DNA from 4 places in the Streptomyces sp. P9-2 genome. Region 4 is predicted to be linked to each of the others. Evidence: riboswitches for the same ligand, from Rfam matches in the RefSeq annotation. Region 4 holds a riboswitch; each other region holds the start of a gene.
What was found. A riboswitch is a leader RNA that binds a small molecule or an ion and turns the genes downstream of it on or off. The one in region 4 is predicted to bind cobalamin.
Positions count from the first base shown of each region.

Region 1: linked by a shared signal. The riboswitch ahead of metE (5-methyltetrahydropteroyltriglutamate--homocysteine S-methyltransferase) and the one ahead of ACQY0Z_RS28435 (ABC transporter substrate-binding protein) in region 4 are both predicted to bind cobalamin.
Region 2: linked by a shared signal. The riboswitch ahead of ACQY0Z_RS16245 (cobalamin biosynthesis protein) and the one ahead of ACQY0Z_RS28435 (ABC transporter substrate-binding protein) in region 4 are both predicted to bind cobalamin.
Region 3: linked by a shared signal. The riboswitch ahead of ACQY0Z_RS01060 (ribonucleoside-diphosphate reductase subunit alpha) and the one ahead of ACQY0Z_RS28435 (ABC transporter substrate-binding protein) in region 4 are both predicted to bind cobalamin.

Region 1 covers NZ_CP192634.1:83,054-88,433, reverse strand. Annotated here, with positions in the region: gene ACQY0Z_RS32990 (alpha/beta fold hydrolase) at 1-858, opposite strand, end outside; partial or broken gene ACQY0Z_RS32985 (telomere-associated protein Tap) at 1,331-1,723, opposite strand; cobalamin riboswitch at 1,989-2,185, shown strand; gene metE (5-methyltetrahydropteroyltriglutamate--homocysteine S-methyltransferase) at 2,359-4,674, shown strand; gene ACQY0Z_RS32975 (hypothetical protein) at 5,018-5,191, opposite strand.
Region 2 covers NZ_CP192633.1:3,554,118-3,559,497, forward strand. Annotated here, with positions in the region: gene ACQY0Z_RS16240 (cobyric acid synthase) at 1-641, opposite strand, end outside; gene ACQY0Z_RS16245 (cobalamin biosynthesis protein) at 638-1,579, opposite strand; cobalamin riboswitch at 1,699-1,839, opposite strand; gene ACQY0Z_RS16250 (hypothetical protein) at 2,023-2,244, opposite strand; gene ACQY0Z_RS16255 (inorganic phosphate transporter) at 2,273-3,532, opposite strand; gene ACQY0Z_RS16260 (class II aldolase/adducin family protein) at 3,688-4,419, shown strand; gene ACQY0Z_RS16265 (alpha/beta hydrolase) at 5,239-5,380, shown strand, end outside.
Region 3 covers NZ_CP192633.1:229,735-235,114, forward strand. Annotated here, with positions in the region: gene mctP (monocarboxylate uptake permease MctP) at 1-1,014, shown strand, start outside; gene ACQY0Z_RS01055 (GNAT family N-acetyltransferase) at 1,098-1,601, shown strand; cobalamin riboswitch at 1,651-1,821, shown strand; gene ACQY0Z_RS01060 (ribonucleoside-diphosphate reductase subunit alpha) at 1,947-4,304, shown strand; gene ACQY0Z_RS01065 (ribonucleotide-diphosphate reductase subunit beta) at 4,358-5,314, shown strand; gene ACQY0Z_RS01070 (hypothetical protein) at 5,336-5,380, opposite strand, start outside.
Region 4 covers NZ_CP192633.1:6,289,828-6,295,207, reverse strand. Annotated here, with positions in the region: gene ACQY0Z_RS28460 (superoxide dismutase) at 95-736, opposite strand; partial or broken gene ACQY0Z_RS28455 (hypothetical protein) at 1,329-1,756, shown strand; partial or broken gene ACQY0Z_RS28450 (GNAT family N-acetyltransferase) at 1,756-2,327, shown strand; partial or broken gene ACQY0Z_RS28445 (5-methyltetrahydropteroyltriglutamate--homocysteine S-methyltransferase) at 2,601-2,843, shown strand; gene ACQY0Z_RS28440 (class I SAM-dependent methyltransferase) at 3,203-3,634, shown strand; cobalamin riboswitch at 3,689-3,866, shown strand; gene ACQY0Z_RS28435 (ABC transporter substrate-binding protein) at 3,895-4,920, shown strand; gene ACQY0Z_RS28430 (FecCD family ABC transporter permease) at 4,917-5,380, shown strand, end outside.

The DNA.
Region 1 (5,380 bases), on a different replicon from region 4:
GGCCTGGAGGATCAGCTTGGTGACGTCGTCCGGGTTGGTCTCCATGACGGCGTGCGGTGCGTTGACCTCGACGGTGGTGGCCTTGGCCCGCTTCGCCATGAAACGCAGATTGTCGGTGCCTATGGTGCGGTCGTCGGTGGCGACGAGATACCAGGACGGGATGGTCTTCCACGCGACGGACTGCGTGGGCTCGTTGCCGGAGGCGGCGGTCGCGGGCCGCTGGGTGGCGGCGAGTACCTGTGAGCGGCTGGCGTCGAGCCGGTTGCTCAGGAAGACGTCAGCGAATTTCTCCGGTTTGAGATACAGGTCCACGTTCGTGGGGTCGCCGCCGAGCGGTACGGCATTCAGGGCGGTCGGCACCGGGGCGTTCGGGTCGTCGGTCACCCGGCTGCCCGGGTACTTGGCAGCGAGCTGGAAGGCCGTCTCGCCTTTGTCGGGCGCGAACCCTGCGATGTAGACGAGGGACTCGACGTTGGGGTTGCCGGCGGCCGCGTTGGTGATCACGGCTCCTCCGTAGGAGTGGCCGACCAGGACGATGGGGCCCTCGATCGCCTTCAGCTGGGCGGCAAGGTAGTCGGCGTCGCCGGAGAGGCTGCGTAGAGGGTTGGCGGTGGCCACCACGGGATAGCCCTGGTTCTGCAGTGCCTGGACGATCCGGTCCCAGCCGGAGGCGTCCGCCCAATAGCCGTGCACCAGTACAACTGTCGGTTTGGCACCTGTGGACGTAGCGCCCGTGGGAGTCGTACCGCCTCCGCTCTCGGACGCCAGGCAGGGACCGGCGGTCATCAAGGCGGCCGCGGGGAGCAGGACGGCCAGGGGGAGGGCCCTCCGGGCAGCTGTGCGTCGTATGTGCTTCATGACCCTTCTTCCTCTGAGGTGAGGGGAGAGACTCCTGCCCACACTGCATTCGAGTGAAGAACGCGGCACCACGGCGTAGCCATGCGAGTGAATAACAGTCACACATAGTGAATGAGGGGCCTGGCGGCGCTGACTGCGGGCCGCCTTCGCCCGGAAACCGTTCCGCCGAGAGATAGAGGGCACCGGTGCAGTCGGCATGCTCCCGGTGACTCGTCAGCTCCCGCATCCGGCCGTCGTCTCCGGGGAGGAAGCCCAGACCGGCGTCGGGAACACCGCAGACGGCATCGGATCGGCCGGACATGCCTCGAGCGCGGTACGACCGGACAGTGTCCGGGGCCGGTGCTCGCGGTTCCACCCGCGTGTGCGGAAAGGCTCCAGGGCCTCCGCGCGCGGCTGGAGGCGGTCCGGCATCCGATCCCTCTCCACGCCAGCCGCGGGCGGCGGGTGCCGGGGGTGGTGTGGGCGGCCACGGTTACTCGCCTTCGTCAAGCACGGCGTTGCCGCCCTTGATGTGGCGGGCGGGGTTGAGGCCCTGCTTCATCAGGTCGACCGCCCACTGCATCGACTGGACGCCCTCCAGCTTCGCCAGGCCGGGCGTGGGCCCGAGGCGGAAGGCTCCGGGGATGGGCTTGCCGGACTCCGCGTAGGGCAGGAAGTCCAGCGGGCTCGGGCCGGGTGAGGGGTAGACGACGTAGTCGGAGAGCACCGCCAGCGGGTACAGGCCGGTGAACTCCGCCATCTTCAGCATCTTACGGTGCATGTTGACCCGGGCCTTGGAGATGACGGCGGCGCGGATGTCCGGGCGCCAGGTCGGGCGCTGCATGGCTGGCCACAGCTCGCCGTCCTTGTAGCCCTTGCCCTGCGGGTTCTAGAACAGCTTCCCAATTCTGCCGGCCGAGGGCCCGAGCACGCGGCCTCCGCCTCCGCTGTTCCAGCGGATGGTCGCGACATAGGCTGAGGGGCCCGCACCGCTGCTGGGGTGCCCGCGCGGCGCGATGGAGAGAGGGGCGGGAAGCATGAGTGCGGCACTTCCAGCCCCTCGCTGTGGTTCCTTCGACGAGCTCTCCCTCACTTTCGCATTCTGGACGGTGTTCTTCTGTACATGGCGCTACCCCGTAGGCTGGCCGCAGCAGCTGGTTCGCCCCGTCCGCCAGGCGGGATGCGTCGTAAGAGGGAACCCGGTGGGAATCCGGGACTGCCCCGCAGCGGTGAGCGGGAACGACCGCCGTCATACGCACTGGGTCCGACGTACGGGTCTGGGAAGCGACGGCCAGTAGGTGTCCTCCGGCAGGAGGACGTGCCCGCAAGTCCGAAGACCTGCCAACTGCCCGCGCGCAGACCGATCCGTGCGCGGACATCCCGGTGACCTCGAGGGCGGGCCGGCGTACACACCGGACGGAACGACCGTGCCAACCACGCGGGCCGTTGCCGGACGGTTCGTCATCCCCTTCGCGCTTTCGTCCCGTCTCCGGGATCTCAGGGAATAATCTCGCGAAGGAGATCTCCGTGACATCAGCCGCTGCAGCACGAGCCACCGTGTACGGTTACCCCCGCCAGGGCCCCGACCGGGAGCTGAAGAAGGCCATCGAGGGTTACTGGAAGGGCCGCGTCACCGCTGACGCCCTCCATGCCACCGCCGCCGAAATCCGCCGCAGCAACTGGCGGCAGCTCGCCGATGCTGGCGTCAACGAGGTGCCCACCGGCGACTTCTCGTACTACGACCACGTCCTCGACACCACCGTCATGGTTGGCGCGATCCCAGAACGGCACCGCGCCGCCGTCGACGCCAACGCGATCGACGGCTACTTCGCCATGGCCCGCGGCACCCAGGATGTCGCACCACTGGAGATGACCAAGTGGTTCGACACCAACTATCACTACCTGGTCCCCGAACTGGGCCCCAACACCGTCTTCGCGGCCGACTCCACCAAGCAGGTTGCCGAACTGAAAGAAGCCCTCGCCCATGGCCTCGCGGCCCGGCCTGTACTCGTCGGCCCCGTCACCTACCTCCTGCTCGCCAAGCCCGCCCCCGGCGTGCCCGCCGACTTCCAGCCGCTGACCCTCCTGGACCGGCTGCTGCCCGCATACGCGGAAGTGCTCGCCGACCTGCGCGCGGCCGGCGCCGAGTGGGTGCAGCTCGACGAGCCCGCCCTCGTCCAGGACCGCACCCCGGCCGACCTGAACGCCGCCGAGCGCGCCTACCGCGACCTGGGCGCCCTCACCGACCGGCCCAAGCTGCTCGTCGCCTCCTACTTCGACCGCCTCGGCGATGCCCTGCCGATCCTGGCCAAGGCTCCGGTCGAAGGTCTCGCCCTGGACTTCACCGAGGCCGCTACCGCCAACCTGGACGCCCTGGCCTCCGTCGGCGGACTGCCCGGCAAGCGGCTGCTCGCCGGCGTGGTCAACGGCCGCAACATCTGGATCAACGACCTCCAGAAGTCGTTGTCCACTCTCGGCACACTCCTCGGGCTCGCGGACCGGGTCGATGTCGCCGCCTCCTGTTCCCTGCTCCACGTTCCGCTGGACGTCACGGCCGAGCGGGACATTGACCCGCAGATCCTGCGCTGGCTGGCCTTCGCCCGGCAGAAGACCGCCGAGATCGTCACCCTCGCCAAGGGCCTCTCCCGGGGCATCCACACCATCACTGGCGAACTCACCGCAAACCGCGCCGCACTCGCCTCCCGAGCCGCCTCACCGATCACCCGCGACCCGGCCTTGCGGGCCCGCACCGAGGCCGTGACGGACGCCGACGCTCGCCGGTCCCAGCCGTACGCCGAACGCGCCGCGGCCCAGCGCGCCCGCCTCGGCCTGCCGCTGTTGCCCACTACGACCATCGGCTCCTTCCCGCAGACCGGCGAGCTGCGCACCGCCCGTGCCGACCTGCGCGCAGGCCGCATCGACACCGCCGACTACGAGGAGCGCATCAAGGCCGAGATCCGGGAGGTGATCTCCTTCCAGGAGAAGACCGGCATCGACGTCCTGGTGCACGGCGAACCTGAACGCAACGACATGGTCCAGTACTTCGCCGAGCAGCTCACCGGCTACCTCGCCACCCAGCACGGCTGGGTCCAGTCCTACGGAACCCGCTACGTCCGTCCGCCCATCCTCGCCGGCGACATCTCCCGCCCCGAGCCGATGACGGTGCGCTGGACCAGGTATGCCCAGTCGCTCACCGAGAAGCCGGTCAAGGGCATGCTCACCGGCCCGGTCACCATGCTCGCCTGGTCCTTCGTCCGCGACGACCAGCCGCTCGGCGACACCGCCCGGCAGGTCGCCCTCGCCCTGCGCGACGAGGTACACGACCTGGAGGCCGCCGGCGTCTCGGTCATCCAGGTCGACGAACCCGCCCTCCGCGAGACCCTGCCCCTGGGGGCCGCCGACCGCCCGGCCTACCTGGCGTGGGCCACGAAGGCGTTCCGGCTCACCACCGCCGTCGTACGGCCGGACACCCAGATCCACACCCACATGTGCTACGCCGAGTTCGGCGACATCATCCAGGCCATCGACGACCTCGACGCCGACGTCATCAGCCTGGAAGCCGCCCGCTCCCATATGCAGGTCGCCCGCGAACTCGCTACTCGCGGCTACCCACGCGAAGTCGGGCCGGGGGTCTACGACATCCACTCCCCCCGCGTGCCGAGCGTTGAGGAGGCTGCAGAACTGCTGCGCACCGGCTTGAAAGCCATTCCCGCTGAACGGCTCTGGGTCAACCCCGACTGCGGCCTGAAGACCCGCTCCTGGCCCGAGACCCGAGCCTCCCTGGAGAACCTGGTCGCCGCCGCCCGCACCGTCCGGAGCGAGCTGTCCGCCTCCTGACAGAGGAACGCGGCGGGCCGGGACGCCACAAGCGTCCCGGCCCCGACCCACAGCACCGCCATGACCAAGGCGCGCCTCAGCCTCCGTCCGTCCGTCGGGCGGGCGCAGGCAGAGCGGCACCTCACTGCGGCGCCCCTCAGACCAGCCAGCAGTCACCGCACTTCGAGCCGCCTGGCGCACGGCAAGTTCGGAGCGGGTGAGTACACCTGTGCCCGCCGGGCGTCCGGTGTTCAGCAGCTCGGTCGTGAGGTCGGCGAGCGGTCCGCGTTCGGCGGGATGGAGTGCGTGCCCGACGGGCGCCGCCTTTGCGAAGCACCGACGCCGAATTGCCGTTCGGGATGGGTCAGATCAGGCGCTCCATCCAGACGAAGGCGAGGCCGATCACCCCCGTTCCGACGCCGTAGCATGCGCCGCGCAGCAGATGCGCCAGGGCGACGCGCCGTCGGTGGGTGATCCAGTGCAGGGCTACGGTGAACCGTTCCCGGCCCGTGCGGGCCTTGTGGGGGCTAGGGTTCATGGCAGACGTCCCTTTCGTGATGGCGTCGGTGTGGGGAGCCTCCTGGCCGGTGGCCTCGGAACCGGTGGCCAGGTGGCTCTCCTGCTGTCCTCCCGTGCGGGGCTCGGGGCTGTGCGGCTACGCCCTGCGGGTGCGGCCAGCCACAGTCGGCTGGCGGTATGCGCTCCGGACTTCCAGCGGAGTGCTCAA
Region 2 (5,380 bases), 2.7 Mb from region 4:
AGCATCTCCAGGCCCGGCTCCAGCAGGGAGACGTCCCCGCGGAACTTGTTCACCAGGAACCCGGCGACCAGCTGCTGGTCCTCGGGGGAGAGCAGGGCGACCGTGCCGAAGAAGGAGGCGAAGACGCCGCCCCGGTCGATGTCCCCGACGACCAGCACGGGCAGCCGGGCGCCCCGCGCGATCCCCATGTTCACGATGTCGGTGCGGCGCAGGTTGATCTCGGCGGGGCTTCCGGCGCCCTCGCAGATCACCGCGTCGTACGCGGCGCGCAGCTGCTCCAGGCAGCCCAGGACCGTGCCGAGAAGCTTCTCCTGGCGGCCGCCGTGGTAGCCGCGGGCGCTCATCTCGCCGACCGGGCGGCCCATCAGCACCACCTGGCTGGACCGGTCGCCGCCCGGCTTCAGCAGCACCGGGTTCATCAGCGCCGTCGGCTCCACCCGGCACGCCTGCGCCTGCATGGCCTGCGCGCGGCCGATCTCGGCGCCCTCGCGGGTGACGAACGAGTTCAGCGACATGTTCTGCGCCTTGAACGGCGCGACCCTCACCCCCTGGCGCACCAGCCACCGGCAGATTCCGGCGGTGACCACGCTCTTGCCTGCGTCCGAGGTGGTCCCGGCGACCAGCAGTCCGCGACCGCTCACTGGGCACGTCCCTTCAGCACGCGCCGCGCGGCCACCCCGGCCGCCAGCGCCAGCCAGCCGACGCGCCGCGACAGGCGCACCGCCCGGTCGATGTCGGTGACGGCGACGGGGCGTCCGCCGCCGTTGAGGACGGGCCGGTGCTCGACCCGCCCGCCGTAGGAGAGGGTTCCGCCGAGCCGCACGCCGAGCGCGCCCGCGAAGGACGCCTCCACGGGACCGGCGTTGGGGCTGGGGTGCTTCGCCGCGTCCGCGCGCCAGGCCCGTACCGCCCCGCGCCGGTCGGGACCGGTGAGCGCGGCGAGGACGGCCGTCAGGCGCGCGCCCGGCCAGCCGGCGACGTCGTCGAGCCGGGCGGACGCCCAGCCGTAGCGGAGGTACCGGGGCGACCTGTGACCCACCATCGCGTCCAGGGTGTTGACGGCCCGGAAGCCCACCAGGCCCGGCACCCCGGCGACCGCGCCCCACACCAGGGCGCCCACCACGGCGTCGGAGGTGTTCTCGGCGACGGACTCCACCACGGCGCGGGCGATTCCGTCGGCGTCCAGCGCCTGCGGGTCACGGCCGCACAGGTGCGGCAGCCGCGCGCGGGCGGCCTCGACGTCCCCGTCCTGGAGCGCCCGCCCGACGGCGCGCGCCTCCCGGGCCAGCGAGGTCCCGCCGACGACGGCCCAGGTGGCGACGCCGGTCAGGGCGACGGAGGCGGCGGGGGAACGGCGTACGGCGCGGGCGGCCAGGCCGGCGAGCGTGACGGCGCCGCCGACGCACACGGCGGTGTGCACGGCCCCGCGGCCACGGTCGTCCCGCCACAGCACCCGCTCCACGGCAGCCGCGGCCCGCCCGAAAGCGGCGACCGGGTGACCGCGGCGGGGATCGCCGAGCAGCAGGTCGCCGAGGAGGCCGGCGGCGGCGCCGTACGCGAACACGCGATCGGCACCCATGGGTTCAGCCGGTGACGGATCCGGAGGGTACGGCCCCGAAGGGGGGTGGGGTGTCGCTGGTCGACCTCGGCAGGCTGCCGCGCATGGCGATATGTCCTCACTCAGGGTGTCCGCGCCCTGGTTCGACGAGACCGGCGGCGAGAGTTCCTGGCTCCCGGGGTTCGCACCCCGGTGACAGTGGCGGGACCGCGCCGGATTCGCACCGGCTTCCTCTCCTGCCGCCGTATTGGCGGAGGCAGTCCACCATGCCCCTGGAAGGGCCGTCAACTTGCCTTTGACCTGCGGGGCTGAAGTGTGCCGAGGCCCACAGAGGGGCTCACGTGGGTGAACGCCGTGAGCGGCCCGTGGACGCGCGCGCACGTCCGGCACGGGCGGGGACACGGCGACGGGCGGGACGGGAGCCGCTGCTCCCGTCCCGCCCGCTCACGCGTGCGGCCCGTCGGTCAGGCCATGATCAGGTAGATGCCGTAGCCCACGGCCGCCGCGCAGGTGGCGAAGCAGGCGTAGGCGCCGGTGACCGCGAGGGCCGCGGACCGGCCCTCGGCGGACGCCCGCTCGCGGCGGGACAGACCCGAGATGCCGAGGGTGAACAGGGCCACCAGGGCCACGGTGACCACGAGGCTGACGCCGAACACGGAGCCGAGGGCCGCCCAGTCGATCTTCATGCTGCTACTTCCTTCGTGCCGGACGCGGTCAGACGGTCGAGGCGGCCGACGGGGCCTGCGGGTCGGCGGTGGCCGGGGCCGGGATGGTGGCCGACAGTTCCTCGGAGGGGCCGGCCGGGGGCGGGGTCACGGCGGCGATCGCCTGGGTGACCACACCGGCGGGCTCCTCGGAGGCGGCCTCGGGGGTGTCGTGGTCGTTGACGTTGGTGTGGTCGACGACCTCGCGCCGGGAGATCTTCCAGATGGCCGCGCTGGAGGCGACCAGGAAGACGGCCACGACGGCGGTGCCCCAGCTGCCGAAGCCGCACACCCACTCGGCGATCGCCGCGACCAGCGCGGCGGCCGGCAGGGTCAGGCCCCAGGCGACGAACATCCGGGTGGCCGTGGACCAGCGGACCACGCCGCCCTTGCGGCCGAGGCCCGCGCCCATGACGGAACCGGACACGGAGTGCGTCGTGGAGAGGGAGAAGCCCAGGTGCGAGGAGGCCAGGATGACCGTCGCGGCGCTGGTCTGGGCGGCGAAGCCCTGCTGCGGCTGGAGGTCGGTCAGGCCCTTGCCCATGGTGCGGATGATGCGCCAGCCGCCCAGGTAGGTGCCGAGGGCGATGGCGAGACCCGCGGAGAGGATGACCCACATCGGCGGGTCGGAGTCGGGGGCTACGGCGCCGCCGGCGACCAGGGCGAGGGTGATGATGCCCATCGTCTTCTGCGCGTCGTTGGTGCCGTGGGCCAGGGAGACCAGGCCGGCCGAGGCGATCTGCCCGGCGCGGTAGCCCTTCTCGGAGGCCTTGGTGTCGGCGCCGCGGCCCATGCGGTACGTGAGCCGGGTCGCGAACATCGCGGCGATGCCGGCCACCAGCGGGGCGGCGATCGCGGGGAGCAGGACCTTGGTGACCAGCACGTCGCCGTGGACCGCGCCGAAGCCGGCGGAGGCGACCGTGGCGCCGATCAGACCGCCCATGAGGGCGTGCGACGAGCTGGACGGCAGGCCGACCAGCCAGGTGAGGAGGTTCCAGAGGATCGCGCCGACCAACGCGGCGAAGATGACCTCGGGACGGATGCCGGCCTCGTCGACGAGGCCTTTGGAGATCGTGTTGGCGACCTCCACCGAAAGGAATGCGCCGACAAGGTTCAGCACGGCGGACATGGCCACCGCGACCTTGGGCTTGAGCGCACCGGTCGAAATGGTCGTTGCCATCGCGTTCGCGGTGTCGTGGAAACCGTTCGTGAAATCGAACGCGAGTGCGGTTACCACCACAATCGCGAGGATCAGCGAGAAGCTTTCCATTTACCCAGGCAATCGTTCGAGGTCATTGGCTGGTCGAACGTAGGTAACCAGGGTGAACGGAAGATGAACTGGAACGGGCATCGGGGTGACCGTAAGAGGGGGTGTGCGCTCCGCCGTCCGGCCCAGGCGGCCTGGGCTCCTGGCAGGATCTCCACATGGCCGAACAGTACGGGACAGGACAGGAAGCGGAGGGCGCTCTGCGTGGCGTCCCGGGCACGCGCGGTGAGGGCTCTCCGGGGCCCGGCGAAGGGGTGGCGGAGGCCTGGTCGGAGCTGGTCGGGACGGCCCGCAGGACCGTCGCCGACGGCCTCGTCGTCGGCACCTCGGGCAACGTCTCCGTACGGGTCGGGAACACCGTCCTCGTGACCCCCACGGGCGTCCCCTACGACCGGCTCACCCCGGACGACGTGACGGGCGTGGACCTCACGGGCCGGCAGGTGCTCGGCACGCTGGTCCCGACCAGCGAACTGCCCCTCCACCTGGCCGTCTACCGCGCCACCGACGCGCGCGCCGTCGTCCACACGCACGCCGTGCACGCCACCGCCGTCTCCACGCTCGTCGACGAACTTCCGGCGATCCACTACATGACCGCGGCCCTCGGCGGCCCCGTCCGCGTGGCCCGCTACGCCACCTACGGCACCCCGGAACTGGCCGAGAACACCCTCCACGCCCTCGAAGGCCGCACCGGCTGTCTGATGCGCAACCACGGCACCCTCACGTACGGCGCCGGCCTCGCCCAGGCGTACGACCGCACGGCCCAGCTGGAGTGGATGTGCCGCGTCTGGCTCACGGCCTCCTCGGTCCCGGGCCTGACCCCGGCCCTGCTCAGCCCGGAACAGCTCGCGGAGGCGGGGGAGCGGTTGCGGGGGTACGGGCAGCGGGGGTGAGGGGGTGTCGGCCTGGCGGCCGGTAGGGGAACGCCCTGGGGCCCGGGGTGTCCGGGCGGGGCTGCCCGCCGGCCGGGGAGTGGGGTGGGCGGGGTCGCGCTGCGGGTGGCGGTGCTGGTGGTGTGGCGGGTGCGGGACACCGCCCGGGCGACCCTGCCAGGCCGCTCGGCCCGTCGGGAGAGAGCCGCACCGACCGGTGGAGCGTCGTAGGGCGTCTGTACTCGGGCGGCTCCGCGTGCCGCCTCGGACGCCCGCTTTCCCGTCCGGCCGGCGGCCTGGCGTCTCGGACAGCGAGGAGGCTCCGTCGACCGAGGGCCGTCCGCCCACGGGTGTCATGTCCGCCTCGGGAACGCCACCGGGCCCGGGTGATGCACTCGGCCGACCGCTCACCCGGCCGACCGCTCACGCGGGTGAGCGCTCACCTGGCCGGAGGCCGACCGCACCCGGGGACCCCGGCCCCGGGCCGTCTCTCCGTCGGCCGAGGGCCGTCCGCCCACGGGTGTCATGTCCGCCTCGGGAACGCCACCGGGCCCGGGTGATGCACTCGGCCGACCGCTCACTCGGCCGACCGCTCACGCGGGTGAGCGCTCACGTGGCCGGAGGCCGACCGCACCCGGGGACCCCGGCCCCGGGCCGTCTCTCCGTCGGCCGAGGGCCGTCCCGCGGGTGTCATGTCCGCCTCGCCGGGAACCCCACCGTCGGACCGGGTGACGCACCCCGGCCCCGACCGCTGACGTGGCCGGAGGCCGACCGCACCCGGGCGGACCCGGGCCTCGCGCCCACTGGCCGGGTCCGCGTCCGGAGTCGACACTGGGAGGCGTGCGCACTGTGACTGCGACGGCAGCAGCCGTCACCGCCGTGATAGGGGCCGGCGCCGCCGCGGTGGCCGCCGGCCGGTTCGCCAGCGACGCCGCCCTGAGGGTTCCCTCGGGCCGGCCCCTGCCCACCGAGCCCGGGCTCA
Region 3 (5,380 bases), 6.1 Mb from region 4:
TACATCGTGATCGCGGTGGCGATCATCTACATCCCGATCAAGCTGGGCGGGTTCGACGAGATCTTCGCCTCCGCGCAGGAGGCGTACAGCGAGACCAACCCGGCCACGGGCGCCCCGCGCGGCGCCCTGGTGCCGGGCGAGGCGGGCCAGTGGACGTACGCCACGCTGGCGCTGGGCTCGGCGCTCGCGCTGTTCATGTACCCGCACTCGATCACCGCGACGCTGTCCTCGCGCAGCCGTGACGTGATCCGCCGCAACACCACGATCCTGCCGCTGTACTCGCTGATGCTGGGCCTGCTGGCGCTGCTCGGGTTCATGGCGATCGCGGCCGGGGTGAAGGTGCAGAACGGCCAGCTGGCCATCCCGCAGCTGTTCGAGAACATGTTCCCCGACTGGTTCGCCGGTGTGGCCTTCGCGGCGATCGGCATCGGCGCGCTGGTGCCGGCGGCGATCATGTCGATCGCCGCGGCGAATCTGTTCACCCGCAACATCTACAAGGACTTCATCAAGCCGGACGCGACGCCCAAGCAGGAGACCGCGGTCTCCAAGATCGTGTCCCTGCTGGTCAAGGTGGGCGCGCTGGTCTTCGTCCTCACCATGGACAAGACCGTCGCGATCAACTTCCAGCTCCTCGGCGGCATCTGGATCCTGCAGACCTTCCCGGCGCTGGTGGGCGGCCTGTTCACGCGGTGGTTCCACCGCTGGGCGCTGATCGGCGGCTGGGCGGTCGGCATGATCTACGGCACGGTCGCCGCGTACGGGGTGGCGTCGCCGACGCAGAAGCACTTCGGCGGCTCCGCCAAGGAGATCCCGGGCATCGGGGAGATCGGCTACATCGGTCTCACCGCCTTCGTGATCAACGTGCTGGTCACGGTCGTCCTGACTTTCGTCCTGCGGGCGGTCAAGGCGCCGGAGGGCGTCGACGAGACCCAGCCGAAGGACTACACGGCGGACGCCGGCGACCCGGGCGTGGAGGTCGAGCTCCCGCCGGCCACGGCGGGCAGCGCGCACTGACACGGTCATACATACACACGGCAGCGGGCCGTCGGTGGAAAACCGGCGGCCCGTTGTCGTGCCCGTGCGGCAGACTCCCCCGCATGGACATCGTCATCCGGCCGGTGACCGCCGGCGAACACGCGGAACTGGGTGAGATCACGGCGCAGGCCTATCTCGGTGACGGCCTGCTGGACTTCGGGGAGTCGGACGGCTACCTGGGCGAGCTGCGGGACGTGGCGAAGCGGGCGGCGGCGGCCGAGGTGCTGGTCGCCGTGGCGGACGGCACGCTGCTGGGCGGGGTGACCTTCGTGCCGGGCCCCGGCCCCATGGCGGACCTCGCCGGGCCCGGCGAGGCGGAGATACGCATGCTGGCGGTCTCCGCCGCCGCCCGCGGCCGGGGCGCCGGCGAGGCTTTGGTGCGCGCCTGCGTCGACCGCGCGAGGGCGCTCGGCCGTACGCGGATGGTGCTGTCCACGCAGCGCAGCATGCACGCCGCGCACCGGGTGTACGAGCGGCTGGGCTTCACGCGCAACCCGGCGCGGGACTGGAACCCGCTGCCGGAGGTGGACGACATCCTGCTGCTGGTCTACGAGCTGACGCTCTGACAGCTCCGCGCGGCCCGTTCACCCGGCGCCAGCATAACCCTCGCGCGACACAACATATGGGTCCGTCGGCGGCACCCGGCACAAGATGTATGCTCATGCTCGCTGTCGCCGCAGGGGAATCCGGTGCGAATCCGGAACTGTCCCGCAACGGTGTACCCATGCCTGCCCACGGGCGCGCACGGGAGTCAGTCCGAGGACCTGCCGACAGTGCGCCCGGCCCTTCCGGTCCGGGTGCCCTGACGTCCGGGCCTCGCGGAATGGGCCGGTGGACGCGACGCCGCGTGCGTTCGTGTGCTGCCCCCTGCGCTCTTCGAGGCCCCCGTGCCGAGCGAGGGAGAGCCCCACGTGACCATCGCGCCAGCCGATCCGGCTTCAGCGACCCGCGTGACCGAGGAGAGCGACGGCCCCGGGGCCGCGCTGCTGCGGACCCTGACCCAGCTGACCGCCGACCTGCCCGACGCCGACCCCGGCCGGGTGGCCGCGGCCGCGCTGCGCGGCCGGTCCGCCGCCGCCGACGAGGCGGAGCTGCGGGACCTGGCCACCGAGGCGGCGGCCGGGCTGATCTCCGAGGACCCCGCCTACTCCCGGCTCGCCGCCCGGCTGCTGACGCTCGGCATCCGCGCCGAGGCCGCCTCGCAGGGCGTCACCTCGTTCACCGGCTCGGTGGCCGCCGGGCACCGGGAGGGCCTGATCGGCGACCGGACCGCCGCGTTCGTCCGGCTGCACGCGGACCGTCTGGACGCGCTGATCGACACGGACGCCGACGACCGCTTCGGCTACTTCGGGCTGCGCACCCTGCACAGCCGCTACCTGCTGCGCCACCCGGTGACCCGCAAGGTCGTGGAGACGCCCCAGCACTTCCTGCTGCGGGTCGCGTGCGGGCTCGCCGAGGACGAGAGCGAGCGGGCGCTGGAGGAGGTCGCCGCGCTGTACGGGCTGATGAGCCGGCTCGACTATCTGCCCTCCTCCCCCACGCTGTTCAACTCCGGCACCCGCCACCCGCAGATGTCGTCCTGTTACCTCCTGGACTCCCCCCAGGACGAGCTGGACTCCCTCTACGAGCGCTACCACCAGGTCGCCCGCCTCTCGAAGCACGCCGGCGGCATCGGCCTGTCCTTCTCCCGCGTCCGCGCCCGGGGTTCGCTGATCCGCGGCACCAACGGGCACTCCAACGGCATCGTGCCGTTCCTGAAAACGCTGGACGCCTCCGTCGCCGCGGTGAACCAGGGGGGCCGCCGCAAGGGCGCCGCCGCGGTCTACCTGGAGACGTGGCACGCGGACATCGAGGAGTTCCTCGAACTGCGCGACAACACCGGCGAGGACGCCCGCCGTACGCACAACCTGAACCTGGCGCACTGGGTGCCGGACGAGTTCATGCGCCGGGTCGCCGACGACGCGCAGTGGTCGCTGTTCTCCCCGGTGGACGTGCCCGAACTGGTCGACCTGTGGGGCGAGGAGTTCGACACGGCCTACCGGGCCGCCGAGGCCAAGGGCCTGGCCCGCAGGACGCTCCCGGCGCGCGAGCTGTACGGCCGGATGATGCGCACCCTCGCGCAGACCGGCAACGGCTGGATGACCTTCAAGGACACCGCCAACCGCACCGCCAACCAGACCGCCGAGCCGGGCCACGTCGTCCACTCGTCCAACCTGTGCACGGAGATCCTGGAGGTCACCGACGACGGGGAGACGGCGGTCTGCAACCTCGGCTCGGTCAACCTCGCGGCGTTCGCCGGCGAGGACGGCATGGACTGGGAGCGCCTGGACGCGGCGGTCCGCACCGCCGTGACGTTCCTGGACCGGGTGGTCGACATCAACTTCTACCCGACCGGGGAGGCGTCCCGGTCCAACAGCCGCTGGCGCCCCGTGGGTCTGGGCGTGATGGGGCTGCAGGACGTGTTCTTCCGGCTGCGGCTGCCGTTCGACTCCCCCGAGGCGAAGGCGCTGTCCACCCGGATCGCCGAGCGGATCATGCTCGCCGCGTACGAGACGTCCGCGGGACTGGCCGAGCGGCACGGCCCGCTGCCCGCCTGGGAGAAGACCCGTACCGCGCGGGGCGTGCTGCACCCCGACCACTACGGCGTCGAGCTCGCCTGGCCGGAGCGCTGGGAGGCGCTGCGGACCCGGATCGCCGCGACGGGCCTGCGCAACGCGCTGCTGCTGGCGATCGCGCCCACGGCGACCATCGCGTCCATCGCGGGCGTGTACGAGTGCATCGAGCCGCAGGTGTCCAACCTGTTCAAGCGCGAGACGCTGTCCGGGGAGTTCCTCCAGGTCAACTCGTACCTGGTGGAGGACCTCAAGCGGCTCGGGGTGTGGGACGCGCGCACCCGGGAGGCGCTGCGCGAGGCCAACGGTTCGGTGCAGGACGTCGCGTGGATCCCCGAGGACGTACGGCGGCTGTACCGCACGGCGTGGGAGATCCCGCAGCGCGGACTGATCGACATGGCCGCCGCCCGCACCCCGTTCCTGGACCAGGCGCAGTCGCTCAACCTGTTCCTGGAGACGCCGACCATCGGGAAGCTCTCCTCGATGTACGCCTACGCCTGGAAGCAAGGGCTGAAGACCACCTACTACCTGCGCTCCCGCCCGGCGACCCGGATCGCCCGCGCGGCCCGCGCCGCCGTCCCCGCCCAGCAGCCGGCCGACCCCGAGGCCGTCGCCTGCTCCCTCGAGAACCCCGAATCCTGCGAGGCCTGCCAGTGACCAGCACGACCAAGAACCTGCTCGACCCCGGCTTCGAGCTCACCCTGCGCCCCATGCGCTACCCGGACTTCTACGAGCGCTACCGGGACGCGATCAAGAACACCTGGCACGTCGAGGAGGTGGACCTGCACTCGGACGTCGCCGACCTGGCGAAGCTGACGCCCGAGGAGCAGCATCTGATCGGCCGGCTCGTGGCGTTCTTCGCCACCGGCGACTCGATCGTGGCGAACAACCTGGTGCTGACGCTGTACAAGCACATCAACTCGCCCGAGGCGCGGCTGTACCTGTCGCGGCAGCTCTTCGAGGAGGCCGTGCACGTCCAGTTCTACCTGACCCTGCTGGACACGTATCTGCCCGATCCGGACGACCGGGCGGCGGCCTTCGCGGCCGTGGAGAACATCCCGTCCATCCGGGAGAAGGCCGAGTTCTGCTTCCGGTGGATGGACTCGGTGGAGAAGATCGACCGGCTGGAGTCGAAGGCCGACCGCCGCCGTTTCCTGCTGAACCTGATCTGCTTCGCCGCGTGCATCGAGGGCCTGTTCTTCTACGGCGCGTTCGCCTACGTCTACTGGTTCCGCAGCCGGGGCCTGCTGCACGGCCTGGCGACCGGCACCAACTGGGTGTTCCGCGACGAGACGATGCACATGAGCTTCGCCTTCGACGTGGTGGACACCGTGCGCAAGGAGGAGCCGGAGCTGTTCGACGAGGAGCTCGGCCGGCAGGTCACCGACATGCTGCGCGAGGCCGTGGAGGCGGAGCTGCAGTTCGCCCGTGACCTGTGCGGCGACGGGCTGCCGGGGATGAACACCGCGTCGATGCGGCAGTACCTGGAGTGCGTCGCCGACCAGCGTCTGGTGCGCCTGGGCTTCGCGCCGGTGTACGGCTCGGAGAACCCGTTCTCCTTCATGGAGCTGCAGGGCGTGCAGGAGCTGACCAACTTCTTCGAGCGCCGTCCGTCCGCGTACCAGGTCGCCGTGGAGGGCACGGTCGACCTGGACGAGGACTTCTGACGCCGGGGCGCCGGGGCCGTCTCACGCCGCCCGTACGGGGCGGCGCGGAGCGGTCCCGCGCGCCGG
Region 4 (5,380 bases):
ACCGGGTCGTCCCGGCCGGAGGCCCTTCCTTGTGCCGCCTGCAGGTGAAGGGTGAGAAGACGATCACGAGCAGGACGTCATACGGCCCTCGCGGTCAGGGATTCAGCAGCAGCACGTCGGCGCGGGACTTGGCGGCCTCATAGCGCCTGGCCACGTCCTGCCAGTTGACGACGGCCCACATGGCGTCGATGAAGTCGACCTTCTGGTTCTTGTACTGGAGGTAGAAGGCGTGCTCCCAGGCGTCGAAGACCAGGATCGGGATGGAGCCCTGGCCCACATTGCCCTGGTGGTCGTAGACCTGCTCGACGATCAGCCGGCCGCTCAGCGGCTCGTACGCCAGGACGCCCCAACCCGAACCCTGAGTGGTCGCGGCGGCCTTGGTGAGCTGCGCCTTGAAGCCGGCGAAGGAGCCGAACGACTCGGCGATCGCGTCCGCGAGGTCACCGACACCGTCGGCGGCCAGGGGCTCGCCGCCGCCGTCACCAGTCATGTTGTGCCAGTAGATCGAGTGCAGGATGTGGCCGGAGAGGTGGAAGGCCAGGTTCTTCTCCAGGCCGTTGATCGAGCCCCACTGCTCCTTGTCCCGAGCCTCGGCGAGCTGCTCCAGCGTGTCGTTGGCGCCCCTGACGTACGCAGCGTGGTGCTTGTCGTGGTGCAGCTCGATGATCTCCGGACTGATGACCGGGGCGAGCGCCGAGTAGTCGTAGGGCAGCTCCGGGAGCGTGTACACCGCCATGTCCAACATCCTCCGATGTTATTGCAACTCGTATGCAGTTGCACGCTACCAGCAATAGTGGCAATCAATGAACAGGCGCTGGCCCTAGGGCCGTGTCACCGGAACCCCGACCGGCGCACGACGAACGACGGTGCGGCCGATCTCGCGTGCGGCACCCGAACCCACCCCTCTGCCACGAACCCCCTGGTCACGGCGACCCGTTCGTCGCGTTCGGCACACGAATGGCGGACGATCCCCAGCCGACACCTCCATCACCTGGACGCAGGAAGCGGGCCCGCTCCCCGCTCCGTCGGCCAAGACGCGAATGGCGGCGGACTCGTCGCGGCCGAGGGCCTTGAGCGGGACGGACCGTGCGACATCCGGCGGGCCACCCCAGCCGTGGGCGCCGACCCGGACGATTTTCGCCGTGATGACCCATGGCAGCCCGGGCGGGGGCACTGCTGCGCGCCTCGGGACCAGGGGCTGCACCGGAGGAGTCAAGGCCGCATCCCCCCTGGGGGCGGCCATGTGCGCGGAGCCGGTTCGGTGCACGTCATCGGAGATTTTATTGCACACTATTTGCAACAACTTATATGAGGCAGAGAGGTCACCGATGAGGTCTGCGCTGGCGCCGGGCATCGAGTCGTCCTGCAGCAAGACGGGAGCGGACCCGGTCACGCACCTCGGGGACACGCTGGACGACGCGGTCGCGGAGTGCTTCGACAAGGCGGCACGGGTCTTCGGGCTGCCGTATCCGGACGGTCCGGCCATCGAGGCGTTCCCGCCTGCGCCGAGCACGGCGTGAGCGCCTTGGTCGTGGTCGGCTGTGTCGCCGCGAACTCGCGGGTACGGTCGCCGACCGAGGAGCACCGTCTGGCGGCGGGCGCCGAACTGCGGATGCCGCCGCTGCGGCTGTGCACCGACAACGGCGCGATGACCGCCCCCGTCGGCGACCTTCTCGTACGGACGGGCGCCGCACCGGCACCGCTGGAGTACGCCGCACTGCACCCCGTCGTCATGGGGAAGGCGGTGGCCGCCTGATGACCACGGACATCCGTGTGCACCGGGACGCCGGGATACTCACGCACACCGAGTCACTGCGTTCGGTGTACGTCGACGCCTTCTGCGCCCCGCCCTGGCACGAGGACGAGGCGCAGACAACCGAGTTCGCCTCCCGGCTGCCGGCGGACGTGCGGCGTGCCGGGTTCACCGCCGCGACCGCCGTGCGCGACGGGGAGATCGTCGGCTTCGCCACCGCGTGGACCACTCCGTCCCCCTCCCCACCGACCGCGGCTATCCCCGGGCGGCCGCCGGCCTCGGCAACGACCGCACCGCCGACTGGCTGTGCGGAGCCCGGGAAATCGACGAACTCGCCGTCCGGCCCACCGCCCGCGGCACAGGCCTCGCCGCCCGCCTCCTCGAAGCGGTGACCGCAGACGCGCCCGAGGGGCGGGCATGGCTGCTCACCTCGGTCCGGAACGGGCGGGCCATGGCCTTCTACCGCCGCCACGGCTGGACGCAGGCCACCCACCTCTCCCCCGACGGCAAGGGCATCGTCGTCTTCCTCGTCCCGCGCCACCCCGCCCGTTCCCTCGCCCCGCTCCACCTGTGAGCCTTCGGAGCCCCGCCTTGCCCACCGCTCAAATCCGCCGCCATTTCCTCGACATCGTCACCGAGCGCGCCACAACGTGGTCCTCGGCGCCCCACTGGGAACCGATGCCCCGACCTTGCTGTTCGTCAAGCACTGGCCCAGGGCGGCGAGGTCCTGGCACCGTTCCGGGCGCGTGACAGGGGTCACCGCCCGGATCACGGACGTCCGCGTTCCTGAAGCACGGGAGGCGAGGTCGGCACGGTTCGCCGCCAGGTCGGCGGCGATGGCGTCGGTGCCCCGGAACTGGCCTCGCACGGCTACCCGCGCGAGGCCGGACCGGGTGTCTACGACATCCACTCCCCGCGCGTCCCGAGCACTGAGGAGGCCGCGGACCTCCTGCGCACCGGTCTACGGGCCATCCCGGCCGAGCGGCTGTGGGTCAACCCCGACTGCGGCCTGTAGACCCGTGCCTGGCCCGAGACCCGGGCCTCGCTCGAATACCTGGTGGCCGCCGCCCGCACCGTCCGTGACGAGCTGCACGAGCGGCTCGGGATGGGGCTCGGCACGATCGGCGTCGTCCTGGCCGTGGCATCGCTCGTGCAGTTCTCCGGCGGCATCGTCGGCGGAGCCCTAGCGGACCGCACTGCGCCGCAGCCCTCGCTCCGATGCCGTGGTCTTCGGCCAGCAGCGGCTGGCCGCGGGCCGGAGCGCCTGCGCGAGCGGCGTGCTGGTCGGGCAGTTGTACGGCCTCGGCGAACGGACCGGACACACCGGTTGGTTCCTGCTGTTGGCAGCCGCCCAGTGTCTGCTGCTTCCCCCTCTTCTGCTCACGCTGCGCCGCCGCACGGCGCGGCGACCTCTCCCCGACGACGACCACGAAGGAGCACTGACACGCGATGACACGGACGGGCGGCTTCCAGGACGATGACTTCTGGACCGAGTTCCACGACTTCCCCTTCTCCGAGCAGCGCCACGAGCGGGCAGAGGAACTGCTGGACACCTCTCCCCTACTGACCTTCCCGCAGGGTTCGCGCGTACTGGACCTGGGGTGCGGACCGGGGGTGTTCACCGTGCCGCTCGCCCGCCGCGGCCACCGCGTGACCGGAGTGGACGTGGACGAGTGGGCGCGGCGGCGCAGCGAATGGGTTCTGGTCCGGGGCGAGCGGGTGACGCGGGCCACCTTGACGTGGTTCGTGTACAGCGCGGTGGAGCTGCGGCGGATGGCCGAGGAGGCAGGGTTCGACCGCGTGGAGGTCTTCGGTGGGTTCGACGGGCGCCCCTACGGCGAGAGTACCGAGCGGCTCCTTCGGGCGGTCCGCGAAGCGTGAGGGGGCGCGGGGCATGCGGCCGGGTTCGCACGCCCTTTTGCCGTCGGCTCGGAGGAACGTAGGATCACCTGGTCATCGCCGCGACGGGAGACAGGAAGCCGGTGCGAATCCGGCACGGTCCCGCCACTGTGACCGGGGAGCGCCCCTCCAGCATGCCACTGCGCTGTGCGCGGGAAGGCGGAGGGAACGTCGATCCGGGAGTCAGGACACTGGTCCGTCGCGGGCCCGATCCGAGGAGCGCGGACTCCAGGAGGCTTCACGTGTCCCCTTTGTTCACCCCTGCCCGCCCGCGCGGGTTCCTTCGTGCCGCGGCCGCTGCCGTGGCTCTCTCGTCAGTGCTGCTGATCACCGGCTGCGGCTCGTCCGACGGGACCGACGGTGACGGGAAGGCCACCGCGGCGGCACTGGCGGGCTTTCCCGTCACCGTCGACAACTGTGGCGTGAGGACGACCTATGACGAGCCTCCGTCGCGGGTGGTCACCATCCACCAGCACCCTGCGGAACTCATGCTCGCCCTCGGGCTCAAGGACCGCATGGTCGGCACGGCCTTCCCCGACTCCGCCGTCCTGCCCGAGCTGAAGAGGGATTACGAGGCGATCCCCGAACTGGCGGAGAAGGAACCGTCGTTCGAGAAGATCCTGGACGCCGAACCCGACTTCGTCTACGGCGGCTACGGCAGTGCCTTCGCCGAGAACGAGGGCCGCTCCCGCAAGGCGTTCGCCGACGCCGGCATCGACACCTACCTCAACCGTGAGTACTGCGGCAGGAAGCGGGCGACGATGAAGGACACCTACGGCGAGATCCGCACCATCGGCAAGGTCTTCGGTGTCCCGGACCGGGCCGACGAGCTGGTCACGGACCTGCAGACCCGCGTCGGCAAGGCCGCAGCCAAGGTCGAGGGCGAGCCCGAGGTGCCCGTCTTCGTCTACGACAGCGGCGACAAAAGCGCCTTTACCGCGGGCGGCAAGAGCCTGGGTACGGAGCTGATCCGGCTGGCCGGCGGCGAGAACGTCTTCGCCGACCTCGACGACGTCTTCGGCGACGTCTCCTGGGAGCAGGTCGTCGAGCGCAAGCCCGAGGTCATCGCCCTCTACGACTACGCCGGCTCCGGAAGCGTGAGAGAGAAGAAGAAGTTCCTGCTCTCCCAGCCCGCGCTGGCCGACGTACCCGCCGTCAGGAACAAGCGCTTCGTCGTCCTGCCGCTGACCGCCACCCTGGTCGGCATCCGCTCGGCCTACGCGGTCGAGGACCTGGCCCGCGGGCTGCACCCCGAGAGCTTCCGGTGACCCAGGCCGCCACCGGCACGCCCGCCGAGCGGACAGTTCCACGGCGGGAGGCCACCGGGTCAGGACCGGGCCGTACGCGGCAGGCCGTCATCCTGCTGGCCCTCACCGCGTTGCTCGTCGTCTCCGCCACGGCGGGCCTGACGATCGGCTCCGTCCAGGTGCCGCCCGTCCAGGTGTGGGGCATCGTGACGCACGCGCTGGGCGCCGACTGGCAGGATCCGGACTGGTCAGGGGCGCGGGAGACCATCGTGCTGGACGTGCGGGCACCGCGGGTCCTGCTGGGCGCGGTCACCGGAGCCGGCCTGGCGGTGATCGGCACCGCTCTGCAGGCTCTGGTGCGCAACCCGCTCGCCGAGCCGTACCTGCTCGGCGTCTCCTCGGGAGCATCGCTCGGCGCGGTCTCCGTGATCGTGTTCGGGTTCACCCTCTTCGGGCCGGTCTCCCTGTCGGTGGCCGCCTT